DNA from 4 places in the Plantactinospora sp. ZYX-F-223 genome. Region 2 is predicted to be linked to each of the others. Evidence: riboswitches for the same ligand, from Rfam matches in the RefSeq annotation. Region 2 holds a riboswitch; each other region holds the start of a gene.

The links. A riboswitch is a leader RNA that binds a small molecule or an ion and turns the genes downstream of it on or off. The one in region 2 is predicted to bind cyclic di-AMP.
Region 1: it holds a riboswitch for cyclic di-AMP, as region 2 does, so the genes downstream of both, AAH979_RS28335 (hypothetical protein) here and AAH979_RS14285 (C39 family peptidase) in region 2, are expected to answer to the same signal.
Region 3: it holds a riboswitch for cyclic di-AMP, as region 2 does, so the genes downstream of both, AAH979_RS06915 (hypothetical protein) here and AAH979_RS14285 (C39 family peptidase) in region 2, are expected to answer to the same signal.
Region 4: it holds a riboswitch for cyclic di-AMP, as region 2 does, so the genes downstream of both, AAH979_RS21965 (hypothetical protein) here and AAH979_RS14285 (C39 family peptidase) in region 2, are expected to answer to the same signal.

What each region holds. Positions count from the first base shown of each region.
Region 1 is NZ_JBDJAV010000031.1:66,983-70,752, reverse strand. Features, by position in the region: gene AAH979_RS28340 (cellulose-binding domain-containing protein) at 1-1,190, shown strand, start outside; gene AAH979_RS28335 (hypothetical protein) at 1,302-2,306, opposite strand; cyclic di-AMP (ydaO/yuaA leader) riboswitch at 2,412-2,539, opposite strand; gene AAH979_RS28330 (cation diffusion facilitator family transporter) at 2,789-3,703, opposite strand.
Region 2 is NZ_JBDJAV010000012.1:47,485-51,254, forward strand. Features, by position in the region: gene mdlC (benzoylformate decarboxylase) at 1-1,500, opposite strand, end outside; cyclic di-AMP (ydaO/yuaA leader) riboswitch at 1,757-1,898, shown strand; gene AAH979_RS14285 (C39 family peptidase) at 2,371-3,222, shown strand; gene AAH979_RS14290 (hypothetical protein) at 3,406-3,770, opposite strand, start outside.
Region 3 is NZ_JBDJAV010000005.1:110,133-113,902, reverse strand. Features, by position in the region: gene AAH979_RS06925 (MarR family transcriptional regulator) at 1-495, shown strand, start outside; gene AAH979_RS06920 (DUF6506 family protein) at 515-1,135, opposite strand; cyclic di-AMP (ydaO/yuaA leader) riboswitch at 1,449-1,580, shown strand; gene AAH979_RS06915 (hypothetical protein) at 1,583-2,611, shown strand; gene AAH979_RS06910 (glycoside hydrolase family 65 protein) at 2,711-3,770, opposite strand, start outside.
Region 4 is NZ_JBDJAV010000021.1:110,584-114,353, forward strand. Features, by position in the region: gene AAH979_RS21955 (hypothetical protein) at 1-221, opposite strand, end outside; gene AAH979_RS21960 (O-acetyl-ADP-ribose deacetylase) at 472-999, opposite strand; gene AAH979_RS21965 (hypothetical protein) at 1,096-2,115, opposite strand; cyclic di-AMP (ydaO/yuaA leader) riboswitch at 2,119-2,252, opposite strand; gene AAH979_RS21970 (SDR family oxidoreductase) at 2,506-3,534, opposite strand; gene AAH979_RS21975 (polysaccharide deacetylase family protein) at 3,744-3,770, shown strand, end outside.

The DNA of each region.
Region 1 (3,770 bases), on a different contig from region 2:
CCGCGATCGCCGCGAGCAGCGTCGCCGTGCTCGGCACCGGGTTGACGCCGACCGCGCGGGCCGCCGCCGGCTGCCTGGTCGACTACACGGCCAACCAGTGGACCGGTGGCTTCACCGCCGCAATCCGGGTGACCGCCGGGGACACCCCGGTCAACGGCTGGACCGTGACCTGGACCTACGGTGGCGACCAGCGGATCACCAACAGTTGGAACGCCCAGGTCAGCCAGTCCGGCGCGACCGTGACCGCCCGGAACGTGGCCTGGAACGGGTCGCTGCCGGCCGGTGGCTCCACCGAGTTCGGCGTGCAGGGCAGCTATGCCGCCAGTTCGGCGGCACCGACCGGGTTCACCCTCAACGGCGAGCCGTGCAACGGTGCCGAGCCGACCACTCCGCCCACGACGGCGCCGCCGACGACCAGGCCGCCGACGACTCCGCCCACCAGCGTCCCGCCGACGGTCACCCCGCCGCCGACGGTCCCGCCGACCACCCCGCCGCCGAGCGGCTGCGGTACGGCGGTGCTCTGCGACGGCTTCGAGAACCAGACCGGCACGGCGCCCTCCGGCGACTGGAGCGTCAGCTATCCGGACTGCTCGGGCAGCGGCACCGCCAGCATCGACACCTCGGTCGCGCACCAGGGCACCCGGTCGGTACGCATCAACGGCGCCGTCGGCTACTGCAACCACGTCTTCGTCGGCTCCACCCGGGACCTCGGCGCCGTCGGGGCGGTCCGCTACGCCCGGCTCTGGGTCCGGCACACCACCGCGCTGCCGACCTCGCACGTGACCTTCCTGGCCATGCGGGACGCCAACGACGGCAACCGTGACCTGCGGATGGGCGGCCAGAACGCCGCCCTACAGTGGAACCGGGCCTCGGACGACGCCACCCTCCCGGAGCAGAGCCCGAACGGTGTCGCGCTCAGCGCGCCGCTGCCGGTCAACCAGTGGACCTGCCTGGAGTTCATGGTGGACGGCGCGCAGGGCCGGCTCTCCACCTGGGTCAACGGCACCGCGGTGACCGGGCTGACCGCCGACGGTACGCCCACACACGACGTCGACGGACAGTGGTACAACCGGGCCAACTGGCGGCCGAGCCTCACCGACCTGCGGCTGGGCTGGGAGAGCTACGGCGAGGGCGCCGACACGCTCTGGTTCGACGACGTGGCGCTCGGCTCGACCCGGATCGGCTGCTGACCGGTGCACCCGGTCGGGGTTCCGGCCGGGTGCGAACCGAGAACCGCCGGCACTGCCCAGGGGTGGCGGGCGGTGCCGGCGGTCCGCGATCGGTGCCTCAGGTGCGGTCGATCAGTTCATCGACAGGTGCACGTGGTTGGTGTGGTCGCTGGACGGGTCACCGTTGCCCCCGTTGTACGTCTTCCAACCGCTGCTCGGCAGCCAGATCTGCTTGAACCAGATCACGTACAGCACGCCCAGTCGATCGGCGTTTCGCACGAAGTACGCCGCCAGGTTGTTGCCGTACGTCCGGTCGCCGCCGGTCGCCACCCCGCCGAACCCGTTCCGCTGGGCGGCGAAGTCGCACGCCTGCCCCTTCGGATGCTCGCCGCTGCCACCACTGCGGAAGCAGGAGACGAACCGGGTGAAGCCGGCCGCCTGGGCCTGCTTCAGCGCGTGCAGCGTCCGCGCGGTGATGCAGCCGCTGGTGGTCGGGTCGTCGAGACTGCACGACTCGTCGGGGAAGGAGCCGTCGGGATTGCGGGGTGCCGGTCGCGCCGACCCGCCGCCGCTGCCGCTGATCCCCGAGCCGGCGCCGCCGCTGTTGTTCGCCGCCGCCAAGGCCCGTTCGGCCTGCTTCTTGCGGGTCTCCATCACCTCGACCTGCTTGCGCTGCTCGCCGACCTCCTTGTCGAGCGCCGCCTTGGCCTGGGTCTCCTTGTCCAGGCTCTCCCGCAACCCGCGCAACTCCCGGCTCTCGTTCGCCGAGATGGTGTCGAGTGCGGCGGCCCGGTCCACCAGACTGGTCGGAGAACCGCTGTTGAGCAGGGCGGAGACCTGCCCGAGCCGACCGGTCCGGTACGCCATGTCGGCCATCTCGGCGACCCGTTCGCTCCGGGTCGCCACCTCGGTACGCAGCGCGGCGAGCTGCTGGTTCAGTTCATTCTGCCGCTTGACGGAGTTGGCCAACCTGTTCTTGGCGGTCAGGTAGCCCTTGCTGGCGGCCTGGAGCTGCTCGCGCAGGCTGTCGGTGCCTCCGTCGATGTCGTCCCCGCCGGGTGCCGCGGCCAGCGTCCCGGGGGTCGCGTACTCCGGTGCCGCGGCGGCGGGTGCGCCGCCGAGTGCCGCGAGGACCATGCCCAGGGCGACGGCCACGGTCGTCGCGGCCTTCCGGGGCGGTCTCGTGGCTCTCCGCGCGGACGCCGGAGCCTGTCGGGTGGGTGCCAGGAACGGCATATGACAATGTCCTTCCGTCAGCCGCCGACCGGGTTAGCTGACGGGTTCGGGACGGAAGATCCCTACCGCTGGAGCGGATGCACCCCTGGTACGTGGTTCCCCGGCTCGCGTGTGCGATTAGGCGACGGCCTCCGCAGGCGCCGGAGGGCGCCGCCCGGCGGAGACCGGAGCCGAGCCTACCGGCAGTTGCCGCCCGGGGATACGTGGCGTTGCCGGAGTTAGATTCGCGATTCTCCTACTTCGCAAGGATGTATCCGGACAAAAACCTCAAGCACCGGGTCGAAACTTAAGATGCCGCTAACTATCGGTGAGCCTCGACGTCTGCTGAGGCGGAATTCCGACAGTTTCCGGCCGGCCGCGCTGTGACGCAGCGTCGCGACCGGTCACCAGTCGGTGGGCCCGCAGCCCCCGGGGGCGGTGTTCGGCTCGACCTGGAGGGTGGCGTGCGAGATGTGGAAGTCCTCGCGCAACGCCGACCGGGCCGCGGCGAGTACGGTACCGACCTCCGCGTCGCTGTCCAGCCTCAGGTGCGCCGAGGCCACCTCCATGCCGGAGGTGAGGGTCCAGACGTGCAGGTCGTGTACGTCGCAGACCCCGGGTACGCCGGCCAGCCGGGCGCGTACGGCGGCCACGTCGAGGTGCTCGGGCGCGGCCTGCACCAGGATGCGTACGGCGGTCCGGCCGAGCCGCCAGGTGCGGGGCAGGATGAACAGCCCGACCGCCAGGGCCACGATCGGATCGGCCCAGCGCCAGCCGGTCAGGATGATCACCACAGCGGCGACGATCACGCCTACCGAGTTGAGCAGGTCCGCGAGCACTTCGAGGTAGGCGCCGCGCACGTTGATGCTCTCCCGCGCCCCGGCCCGGAGCAGGCCGAACGCGGCGGCGTTGGCCAGCAGGCCGAGCACGGCCACCAGCAGCATCGGACCGGCCGCGACCCGGGGCGGGTCGTCGAACCGGCGTACCGCCTCGACCAGCACGTAGAGCGCCACCCCGAACAGCAGTACCGCGTTGGCCAGCGCGGCCAGCACCTCCAGGCGGTAGAGCCCGAAGGTCCGCTGCGGGTCGCCGGCCGCCCGCCGGGCCGCCGTGATCGCGGCCAGCGCCATCCCGATCCCGAGCACGTCGGTGAACATGTGCCCGGCGTCGGAGAGCAGCGCGAGCGAGCCGGTGACCAGCGCGGCGACCGTCTCGACCACCATCAGGACGGCGAGCAGCCCGAAGGCGGCCCAGAGCCGTCCCCGGTGCCGTTCCGCCGCCCGGGTCAACTGCCCCCCGTGGTCGTGCCCGGCCCCCAACGCCCCCTCCTTCCGCCGTGGTCGCCCCCGCCGTCGATACTGCCGGCCGGGCGGCGGCGGGAACCCG
Region 2 (3,770 bases):
CTCCACCTGGTGGGCGGTGCAGCCGTAGCCACGGGCGATGCCGGGGATGTCCAGACCGGGGAGTTCCAGTCCGGGTACCCCCGGCGCGTCCTCCAGTTCGGCGAAGGCCTTCAGCACGCCGTACTCCTGGTTGACCGGTACCACGAAGACGACCGGCAGCCGGTGCTGCGCGGCGGTCCAGAGCGCCTGCGGCGAGTACTGGAACGAGCCGTCCCCGATCACCGCCACCACCGGCCGGTGCTGCCGGGTGTCGCGCTGGGCGAGCGCGATGCCGACCGCCGCCGGCAGCCCGAAGCCCAGGCCGCCGCTGGCCATCTTGAAGTATGAGCCTGGTCGGGTGATGGTGAGTTGCCGGTGCAGCACGCTGAGGTTGGAGGGGGATTCGGGGACCACGATCCCGTCCGCCGGCCACTCTGCGGCGAGCGCGCCGAAGAGCGCCTCCGGGCTCAGCGGGGTGCCGGCGGCCCCGTCCGGCGCGCCGGCCCGGGGCGGTGGCATCGGCCGGTCGCTCGGCGGCAGCCGCTCGGCCAGCCCGGCGCAGGCCAGCGTGACGTCGCCGACCAGGCTGTCGCCGACCGGTGCCCGGGCCGCCTCGGCCGGGTCGTCGGTGACGTGCAGCAGCCGGGTGCCATCCGGCAGATAACCCCGCCGGCCGGGGACGTACGGGTAGTAACGGAACACCGGGGCACCGACCACCAGTACGGTGTCGTGGCCGACAAGTTTCTCGGCCAGCGGCCCGATCGCCGGCGGCAGCAGTCCCTGGAACTGGGGATGATCCTGGGGGAAGCCGACCCGGTCCGCGAACGGCGGCTGCCAGACCGGTGCCCGGCTCCGCTCGGCGAGGGCGACCGCCTCGGCCCAGCCGCCGCTGCGGTCGACCGCGGATCCGATCACCAGCATGGGGTTCCGGCTCGCCGCCAGGATCTCGGCGAACCGATCCAGTTCCGCCGGATCGGGCGCGACCCGGGTGCTCACCCGGCGTACCTGCGCGGTGCCGTTGGCTGGCTCGTCCCAGTCGTCCAGCGGCAGGGAGAGGTACACCGGCCCGGCCGGCGGCTGTACGGCGGTGGCGAGCGCCCGCATGAACGCCTCGGGAATGTCCTGCGCACGCAGCGGCTCGTGACTCCATTTGACGTACGGCTCTGGCAGTTGGGTCGGGCGCACGTTCGTCAGCATCGGCTCGGACAAATTCATCGTCCGGGTCTGCTGGCCGGCGGTAACGATCATGGGTGTCTTGTTGTGCCAGGCGGTGACGAGGCTGCCCATTCCGTTTCCGGTGCCGGGTGCGGTGTGCAGGTTGACGTGCACCGGCCGGCCGGTGACCTGGGCGTAGCCGTCCGCCATCGCGACCGCGGAGGCCTCCTGGAGGGCCAGAACGTAGGCGAAGTCGGCCGGAAAGTTCTTCAGGAATGGCTCCTCGGTGGAGCCGGGGTTGCCGAAGAGGGTGGTGAGGCCGAGGGAACGGAGCAGGTCGTAGGTCGCTTCGTGCACCGTTGTCATCGGAAGGAGCCTCCTGGAGTCCTCGTCCCATGCTCGGACCACCGCGTCAAGCCGGTCATTTCCGTCATACCGTACGCGTACATGATCATGCCGGTTTATCTGTGCGACCGTCCATCGCCCCGGGCCCGGTCGCCGGTCGTCCCGATCGCGCTCTCAAACGCTGTTTTCGCTGTTCAGTGGGGTTGGCAACGGCGGAAGGCGGCCAGTAATCTCGGCGGATCTGGTCCGGCCCCTTGGTCGCCATCTGGGTGACACCGGAGCAGACCCGCCGAGTCGTTCTGTAACGAACCGGGGACCCACAGTTATCTGGGGTGAATCCGCGAGCCGCTGGCCCGTGGTAGGGCGGCCTTCCCGCCCGAATCCGTCAGCTAACCCGGTAGGCGGTGTCGGAAGGAGTAGCTGTTCGTGCCGCACCACCCGGGCCCCGGCCCGTCCCCCCAGATCCCTCGCTGCGTCGCGGCTCCGCTCCCGGTCGCCGCGACCGTCCCAACCCGGACCGGCCGACCCCAGGCCGGCACCTGAACCTGGCCCGATAGCGGTCTGTGACGCGGAAGTCGTCGACGCGCGGGCGCTGCCGGGTCCGCCGGCCAACTGGTCGCGGTCCCGGTGAGGCCGCCGGCCGGTCGCGACGGATCGTGGTGGCGCTGATTCCGCCGGTACGCCGATAGCGGCGCTCCCACCGGCCGGCGCAACCGGCGGTCCGTCCGTACCGTCGGCCCGTTCCGCCGAATGCGTCGGCGGGCCTCTCCCGGACGATTTCGTCCCGTGCGATTCCGTGCGATTTCGCGTCACATTCCGGCAGCGACTGAAACGCCGCGTCATTCCTTGCCCCCCGGTAGCGGTGACGCGCATTTCCCCTGGAGGATAACGTTGAAGCACGCAATTAACGGGCGGTTCCGGACCGCCATGTCGGGCCGGCGCAACCGGCTCGCGCTCGCCTCGGCCGCGGTGCTCGCCGCTGCCGCGTCCACCGGGGTCGTCCTGACCTCGACCGGCTCGGCCGAGGCCCCGGAGACCTCGGCCGTCGCCGTCGCCGAACTCGGCATCCCGGCGGCGGGGCAGGCCGGAGCGGCTGTCACCACCGCCCCGGAGACCACCGCGCCGGAGACGACCGCCCCGGCGACCCCGGCGCAGCCGGCGACCACCGCGCCGGCCACCAAGGCGGCGAAGGCGGCCCCGGCCAGCACCCCGAGCAAGCCACCGGCGCCGCCGGAGTCGAAGCTGCTGGACTACCAGTTCCAGGCCCAGATCAACGGCTGGTACTGCGGCCCGGCCGCCACCCGGATCGCGCTGACCGTCCGGGACAAGCAGCCGAGCCAGGACGCCGTCGCCGCCGACCTCGGCACCACGATGAGCGGCACCAACTCGGCCGAGGACACCACCCGGGTGCTCAACAAGATCACCGGGACCGACTTCTACCGCACCACCGCCATCCCCGGCGGTGCGGCCACCCCGGCGCAGATGGACCGGCTCCAGGCGGACGTCGTGCACGCCGTCACCAGCGGGTACGCCGTGGTCGTCAACATCGCCGGCTCGGCAACCGACCTCGACGGCGGCTGGCACAGCTACCCCGGCGGGCACTACCTGACCGTGGTCGGCTACCGCGACGACGGCCGTACGGTGAAGATCGCCGACCCGGCCATCCCGGGCGAGGACAGCAACTACTGGATGACCACCATCGACCTGGCGAACTGGGCGGCCACCCGGGGCTACTCGTCCTGACCCGCCCCGCCCGCCGGTAGCACCGACGAGACGCCGGCCCGACGAGACGCCGGCCCGACGAGACGCCGGCCCGACGAGACGCCGGCCCGACCCACCCACCCGGACGACCCGTGCCGACCGGGGGTGTGGAGCGGGCCGGCGTCGTCGTGTCGTCGGCCGTGCGTGCCCGTGCTCAGGCGGGAATCACTGGCCCTGCCACACCGCCTGGGCGCCCGTGTCGCCGGTGCGGAACACGTAGTACAGGGTGATCCCGGCTGCCGCCAGGGACAGCACCCCGAGCACCAGGGTCAGCACCGGCGACCCCTTGGCAGCAGCGGCGGCCGGGCCGTCCCCGCCGCTCCCCTCGGTCCCGGCGGTCACCGGTGCGGCGGTGGCCCGTGGCTTGACCAGGAAGACCAGCGCGAGGGTCAGCACCCCGAGCGCGATCGTCGCGTACAGGGTGTTGGTGCCGAGGTCCTGGTGCTCCGCCAGCCGCGGCACGTACTCCGGGCTGACCCGGTTACGGGACTCCAGCCGGGCGAGGAACCGGTCACCGGAGAGCTTGGCCA
Region 3 (3,770 bases), on a different contig from region 2:
GAGGCTGCTGATGCGGTGGACCGGATGGTTGCGCAATGGGCCGAACGTGACCCGCAGCTGGATGTCAGCCCGCTCGAAGTGGTCGGTCGTTTGCTGCTCTGTGCCGACCAGGTCCATCGTGCGATCGTCGCGGCGCTTCGTCCGCTCGGCTTGACCTACGGCGACTTCGATGTGATCAACACGCTACGTCGGCTCGGCGATCCCGAGGGCACCAACCCACGGCAGCTGACCCGGGCCGCGCTCATCACGTCCGGTGCGATGACGACCCGGCTGGACCGCTTGGAACGGGGCAGGTTGATCGTGCGGACCGCTGACCCGGCCGACCGGCGCGGCGTACTCGTCCGCCTGACCCGCCGGGGCGAACGGCTGGCCGAGCAGGCGGTTCGAGCCGTACTCGACGTGGACGAGACGTTTCTGCAGCCGCTCAGCGGGCGGCAACGAGACGCCGTCGCCGCCACGCTGAAGCAGCTCCTGCTTCGGTACGAGGAGGGCTGACCGATAGCCGGTCGAGCGTTCAGCCGCGCTCGGCCATCCGCGCGTCGAACGCGGCCTTGAATGCGGCCGCCCCCTCGATGGATTCAAACGGCCAGCTGACCAGCCTCACCGGAACCCGGTCCCCCACCGCTTCCCGGACCCGGGCCGCCGTGGTCAGCGGAGTGCCGCCGCAGATCTCGACGAGTTCAGCCCCGCCGTCGACCAGTTCCGCCGCGACCTGGGGAAGGTCTGCGTCCGGTGCGCCGATCACCGCCGTCCAGCCGCCGGTGGCGTGCTCCCGCACGACACGGTCGGTGGCCGCGTTCGCCAGCGGATGTTCGTAGATGGTCACCGAGCGCTTGAGCGATCCGCGGGGCGCCGTCCCGGCACCGAAGGCACCGGCCACGCCTACCGGAGCCCGCCCGTCGACGGCTTCGATCACCTGCGCGGCCGACGCCAGGTCGAAGCCGCGGTACAGCTCGATGAGGCGGACGCCCGTCGCCGCCAACTCGGCCGCGACCCGCGCCGCCGCAGAGCCGTCCGGTGCCCAGACCAGCAGGGTGTGACTGCCCGCGTTGTCGACGACCACCCGGTCGACGGCCGGGTCCGTGCCGGGCTCCAGAAAGATGAACGTCTCGGCAAATACCAGGTCGGTGGTCATGTCGGCTCCTCCATGATCGCTTGACGTCTTATAGCTTGATATCAAGCTTTATCACTGCAAGCGTCGGGCCGACATGGACATTCCTGATTGTGCCGCGTGTGGCGGCAATCACCCCCGGTCGATGTGTCACGCGCGTGGCGCCCCCCGGACCCATACGGGTTGCGGTACCAGATGGACGGCTGCGGCGGCGCCGGCCCCCGATCGGTGGCCGGGTGAATTTTCCACGCCGGATCACCCCGGAATCCACCAAGTCGGCCCGGTTGATCCGGTAGGCTGACCCCGGTTTCGCCCGGTGGCGCACCCCTCCGCGCCGGCGTGACCGCCGCCGAATCACCAACGGGTGAGCCGGGGACCCAGGTAGGTGGGGTGAGTCCGCAACCGCGGTAGGGACTTGTTCCGTCCCGAACCCGTCAGCTAACTCGGTAGGCGGGCGACGGAGGGACATGCATGACGGGATCCACACGTCGGCGGTTACCGCTGGCCCTGGCCCTGCTCGCCACGTTCGGCGCACTCGCCGGAGCAGCACTCCGGCCCGGCGCGGCGGAGGCGAACAGCCCCGCCGTTCTCGGCGACGAAGGCGACACGCCGCTCCTGCGCGACGTGCTCGAATCGACCGGCCGAGGTTACCTACAGGCCAAGAACGCGCTGGCCAACGCCCAGGCTCGGCAGGCGAAGATCGCCGCCGAGCTACGCCGGGTGGAGGGACGGATCGCCGAGCTGCGCCCTCGGGTGGAGCAGGTGGCCCGGACGGCGTACCAGACCGGCCGGATCGGCCCGGTGCTGGTGCTGCTGCACAGCGGCTCGGCGGAGGAACTCCTGGAGCGCGCCCGCGGGCTGGAGGTGGTGGCCCTGCGGGACAACGACGCGCTGCGCGCGCTGGGTCAGGCCCGGGAGCGGGCCACCCTGGCGAAAAAGGCACTGGACGCCGAGGTGATCGAGGAGCGCCGGCAGCTCGCCATCATGCTGCGGCAGAAGCAGGCCGCCGAGCGGACGCTGGCTCAGGTCGGCGGCGCTTCCACCGGAGGCTTCGTCAACGCCCGCTCACCGGTGGCCCGGCCCGCGCCACGCGCTGCCGACGGCTCCTGGCCGCCGCAGTCGTGCAGCCGGCCCGACCCGACCACCACCGGCTGCGTCACCCCGCGCACCCTGCACGCCTTCAACGAGGCGCGCCGGGCCGGCTTCACCCGGTTCACCGGGTGCTACCGCTCCGGCGGCCCCTACGAGCACCCGAAGGGGCGGGCCTGCGACTTCTCCGCCGAGGCGGGCGGCTTCCGGGGTGCCGCGACGGGCGCCAACCGGACCTACGGCAACAACCTCGCCGCGTTCTTCGTCCGCAACGCCGACCGGATCGGTGTGCTGTACGTGATCTGGTACCGGCAGATCTGGTTGCCGACGACCGGTTGGAAGTCGTACAGCGGTGCGCACGGCGACCCGTCCAGCGACCACACCAACCACGTACACCTGTCGCTGGTCTAGGTCCCGTCGGGGTGCCGATCAGATCTTGACGACGTCTTGCGGTTGGGACCGCCGGGGCGGCGAGAAGTCGTCAAGATCTCGGGGTTTCCCGGCCGGCGGTCAGGTCGGCTCGCCTTCGGGAGCACGGCGGGCGGGCGCCCGACCGGCCGGTTGGGCGGGTTGCGGGCCCACCGGGCGGGCCGGCGGGATCGGCCGGGTCACCGACTCCAGGCAGGTGATCCGGACCTTCTCGCCGTGGTGCAGCAACTCCAGGGCGTCGTCCGGCTCGCCGTCGCGCAGCGCGTACGTCGCCTCGCGCGGCCGGACGTCGACCCGCAGGTGCACGCCCCGGTAGCGGAGCGAGAACTCCAACCGGTCGATCCGGCTCGGCAGCCGGGGTGTGAAGGAAAGCGTCGAGGTATGGTCACGCATCCCACCGAACCCGGCCACCAGGGCGATCCAGGCCCCGGCCAGCGAGGCGACGTGCACGCCGTCCCGGGTGTTCTGGTTGAGGTCGTGCAGGTCCATCAGGGCCGCCTCGCCCAGATAGTCGTGCGCGAGTTCGAGGTGCCCGGTCTCGGCGGCCAGCACCGCCTGGGTGCACGCCGACAGCGACGAGTCGCGGACCGTACGCCGCTCGTAGTAGGCGAAGTTGGCCGCCTTCTCCTCGTCGCTGAACGCGTCGCCGCGCCAGTGCATCGCCAGCACCAGGTCGGCCTGCTTGATCACCTGCTTGCGGTACAGGTCGAAGTAGGGATAGTTGAGCAGCAGCGGGTACTGCTCCGGCGGCGTGTTCGCGAAGTCCCACTCCTGATGGCGGGTGAAGCCCTCCACCTGCGGGTGCACGCCCAGCTCCGGGTCGTACGGGATGTGCATGTCGTGCGCGGCGTCCCGCCAGGCGGCCGTCTCCTCGTCGTCGACGCCCAGCTTCCAGGCCTCCTCGCCGTGCCGGGTGGCGGCGTCGGCGGCGGCCAGCAGGTTCCGCTGGGCCATCAGGTTGGTGTAGACGTTGTCGTTCTTCACCGCCGTGTACTCGTCCGGCCCGGTCACCCCGTCCAGGTGGAACCGGCCGTCTCGGTCGTGGTGCCCGAGCGAGCGCCACAGCCGGGCGGTCTCCACCAGCAGTTCCAGCCCGACCTCACGCTCGAACTGCTCGTCGTCGGTGGCCTGCACGTACCGG
Region 4 (3,770 bases), on a different contig from region 2:
GGCTCGTCCGCGGTGACCGTCTGATGGCCGCCGTCGGCGGTGGGGGTGAACCGGTGGGTGGTGCGTTCGAGGTCGAACGGCATGACCTCGCGACCGCGTTCGGCGACCTCCGCCTGTCGCCGGGCGTCGGCGGGAGCGCCCTCGTCACGCCCCCGGTCGACGACGAACAGTACGGCGGCGGCCACCGCGAGGGCAGCCAGCCCGGCGGTGCAGCCCAGCACGACCCGGCGGCGTCCCGGACGGTACGAAGTGGGTCCGTGCTGGTCATCGGCTTGTCAGTGGTCATCGGCAGCCTCCGCGAGTCGTCGCACGGCGGCCAGGATCGCCGGCCGTTCGTCGGGTGGAATCCGGTCGAGCAGCGCGGTGAACCGGGCCTCCCGGGCGGCGGCGAGCCGGTCGGCCGCGCGGCAGCCCTGCGTGCTGAGGGTGAGCCAGACTCCCCGGCCGTCGCCGGCCGCCGGACGGGGGCAGTCAGCCCGGCGGTGCGGCCGGGTTCGACCGGTCGAGGGCCGCCCGCAGCAGCGTGCCGGTCTGCTCGTCGAACGCGACCAGCCGGATCGTCTCGACCGCCGAGGGTGTGGACCGGAGCGTGTCGACCGCTATCCGCGCCGCCTGGTCGGCCGGAAACCCGTAGACCCCGGTGGCGATGGCCGGAAAGGCCACGCTGCGCGCGCCCACCTCGTCGGCGACCGCCAGACAGCGGCGGTAGCAGGAGGCGAGCACCTCGGCCTCGCCGTACCCGCCGCCCTCCCAGACCGGGCCGACGGTGTGGATGACGTGCCGGACCGGCGGGTCGAGGTCGAACGCCGGGGTCGCCACCGCCTCGCCGGGCGCGCAGGGGCCGATCGCCCCGCCCGCCTCGGCCAGTCGGGGCCCGGCCGCCCGGTGGATGGCACCGTCCACGCCACCGCCGCCGAGCAGCGACTCGTTGGCCGCGGTGACGATCGCGTCCACGCGCTCCCGGGTGATGTCGCCCCGGACGACTTCGATGACGGCCATCCGCCGATGATGCCAGCCGGCGCGCGACATGTCCGCCCAACGCGACCGCCCCGTCACCTGGCGGGCAGGTGACGGGGCGGTCGGGGTGGCTCGGGCCTACAGCATGGAGACGTGCACGTGGTCGGTGTGGTCACTCGGACCGCTGTAGGAACTCCAGCCCTCGTCCGGGAACCAGATCTCCTTGTACCAGATCACGTAGAGGATGCCGAGCCGGTCCGCGTTGCGGATCAGGAACGCGGCCAGGTCGTTGCCGTACTTCATCTGGTCGTCGTTGGCGGCCCGGCTGAAGCCGGAATTGCGCAGCGACCAGTCGCAGGCGCGGCCCTTCGGATGCTCGAACGGACCACCGGGCCGGAAGCAGCCGACGAACCTCTTGAAGCCCGCCCGGCGCACCTCGTTGTACATGTGCAGCGTCCGGGCGGTGATGCAGCCGCCGGTGGTCGGGTCGTCCCGGTTGCAGGGCAGCCCCGGGAAGCCGTCCGCCATCCCCGGCCCGGGCCGGGCGACCGGCGAGGTTGCCGCCACCAGACCCTTGTCGGGGCGCGAGTTGCCGCCCACCAGGGCGAGCGCCTTCTTCGCGTCCGACTGCTGCTTCTTGATGATCTTCTCTTGCGCGGCCTGCTTGGCGACCTCCTCGTCGATCGCCTTCTTGGCCGCGCCGACCTCGTCCCGCGCCGCGTTGAGCGCCCGGAGCTTGCTGTTGTTGAACAGGTTCAGCTCGTTGAGCGCCGAAGCCCGCTCCATGAACGAATCGGACGAGTCGGCAGAGCCGTTGCTCAGCAGCATCGCGATGGCGCTGAGCTTGCCGCTGCGGTAGGACTCGGCCGCGATCTCGCTCGCCTCCGGAGTGAGTGCCGCCAGCCGGGCCTCCGCCTGCTTCAACTGGTTGCCGAGCTGCTGCTGCCGCCGCTGGGACTTGGTGCGTTCGGCCTTCGCTTCGGCGAGCCGCTTACCTGCGCTGGCGAGCACGTCCCCGAGCACCGGCGAGTCGGCCTCTTCCTGAGGGGCCGGTTTCGGCGCGGGCGCCGCCGACGCCTCCGACGGAACCACGACCAGAGCTGCGGCGGTGAGCAGTGCCAGGGCAGTCGCCAGCCTTCGGCGTAGGGGTGCCCTCACATGTATCCCTTCCGTCGGCCGCCGACCGGGTTAGCTGACGGGTTCGGGATGGAAGTGGTCCCTACCGCTGTCGCGGATTCACCCCAGGGGTGCGTGGGTCCCCGGCTCGCCGTGTGGCGATTAGGCGGCGATCAGCGCCGGACCACGCGGTATCCGGCGGCTATGAACGGCAGACAGCATACCCGGTTTCACTTCCGGAATGGCAAGACCCGTTCGCGGCTAAAGGCGTTGCGAGACAACGACTATCAGTAATCACCGCGTGTCGGACGCATCGAAGGACGTGCTTTGCCCGCCATTATCGACTAGCTGCTGTCGGCTATTTACCAAGCGCGTTCCCACCCGTCCGACGTGCGGAAACACGTCCAGGTTGGTCGGTGGGTGATTCTCCGGTCACCGCCTGCGCCAGGGCGTTGTGCCGAACAGCACACCGGCCACGGTACCGGCCGAGAGGAGACCCGCTGTCACCGCGCCCCGGTGCTGGGACAGCCAGAGTTGCGGACTCCGCGCCCGGTACGGCGTGTCGAACGCGCCGTGTGCGCCCGGGTCCGCCCCGGTGCCGTCGTCGACCGGGTGCCAGAGGTTGGCCGGTCGGCTCCGGTCGGCTGGCTGCTCCGTCTGCTGGCCGGAGTACCCGGTCCGGGCCAGGTACCGGTCGAGCAGCCCGGGCAGGCACCGGTTGCCGAGGATGGTGCCGACGGTCGAGGCGCCCACCCAGTACTCCCGCCGGCCCGGCCGGTCGGCCGCGTACATGACGGCCCGGGCCGCCAACTCGGGCTGGTAGATCGGTGGTACCGGTCGGGCCCGGTTGCGCAGCCGGGACAGCACCCAGTCGAACTGCGGGGTGTTCAGCGCCGGCAGGTGCACCATGGTGAGCCGGACCGGGCTCCGGTCGTGCAGCAGTTCACAGCGCAGCGACTCGGTGAACCCGACGATGGCGTGCTTCGCGCCGCAGTACGCGGACTGCAGCGGGATCGACCGGTAGGCCAGTGCCGACCCGACCTGCACGATCGTGCCGGTCCCGCGCGGCAACATCCGGTCGAGCGCGGCCCGGGTGCCGTGGACGTACCCGAGATAGCAGACCTCGGTCACCCGCCGGAACTCCTCCGGCCCGATCTCCGTGAAGGGCGCGAACACCGAGGCCATGGCGTTGTTGACCCACAGGTCGATCGGCCCGAGTTCGCTGGTCGCCCGGTCCGCCGCCGCCTCGATCTGGCGGTGGTCCGCCACGTCGGTCTCGATCGGCAGCGCCACACCCCCGGCCGCGCGGACGTCCTCGGCCGCGCCCCGCAAGCCGCTCCCGCCCCGGGCCAGCAGGGCGAGCCGCATCCCCCGGCGGGCCAGCAGCCGGGCCGTCGCCCGGCCGACCCCGGCACTCGCTCCGGTGATCACCGCTACCCGCGCCGCAGGTCGCCCGCGCATCCCGCTCCCCCGTCCCGAACCTCCCCGGATCGCCGGGCGCCGGCTACCCGGCCGAAGCTCCGGCAAACTCCGCCGATCGGGCAGGGCGGCACGGAACGCGGAAGGCGCCGGAGACCGGAGCAACCGGGGCAGGCCACCCGTCCGGGTGAGGATGAACACCGGCCGCGCGGGTAACCGCGTCCGCGATGGTGCGGCGGGTGGAGGAACGAGTGCGCGGACGCGCGGTACCGGCGACG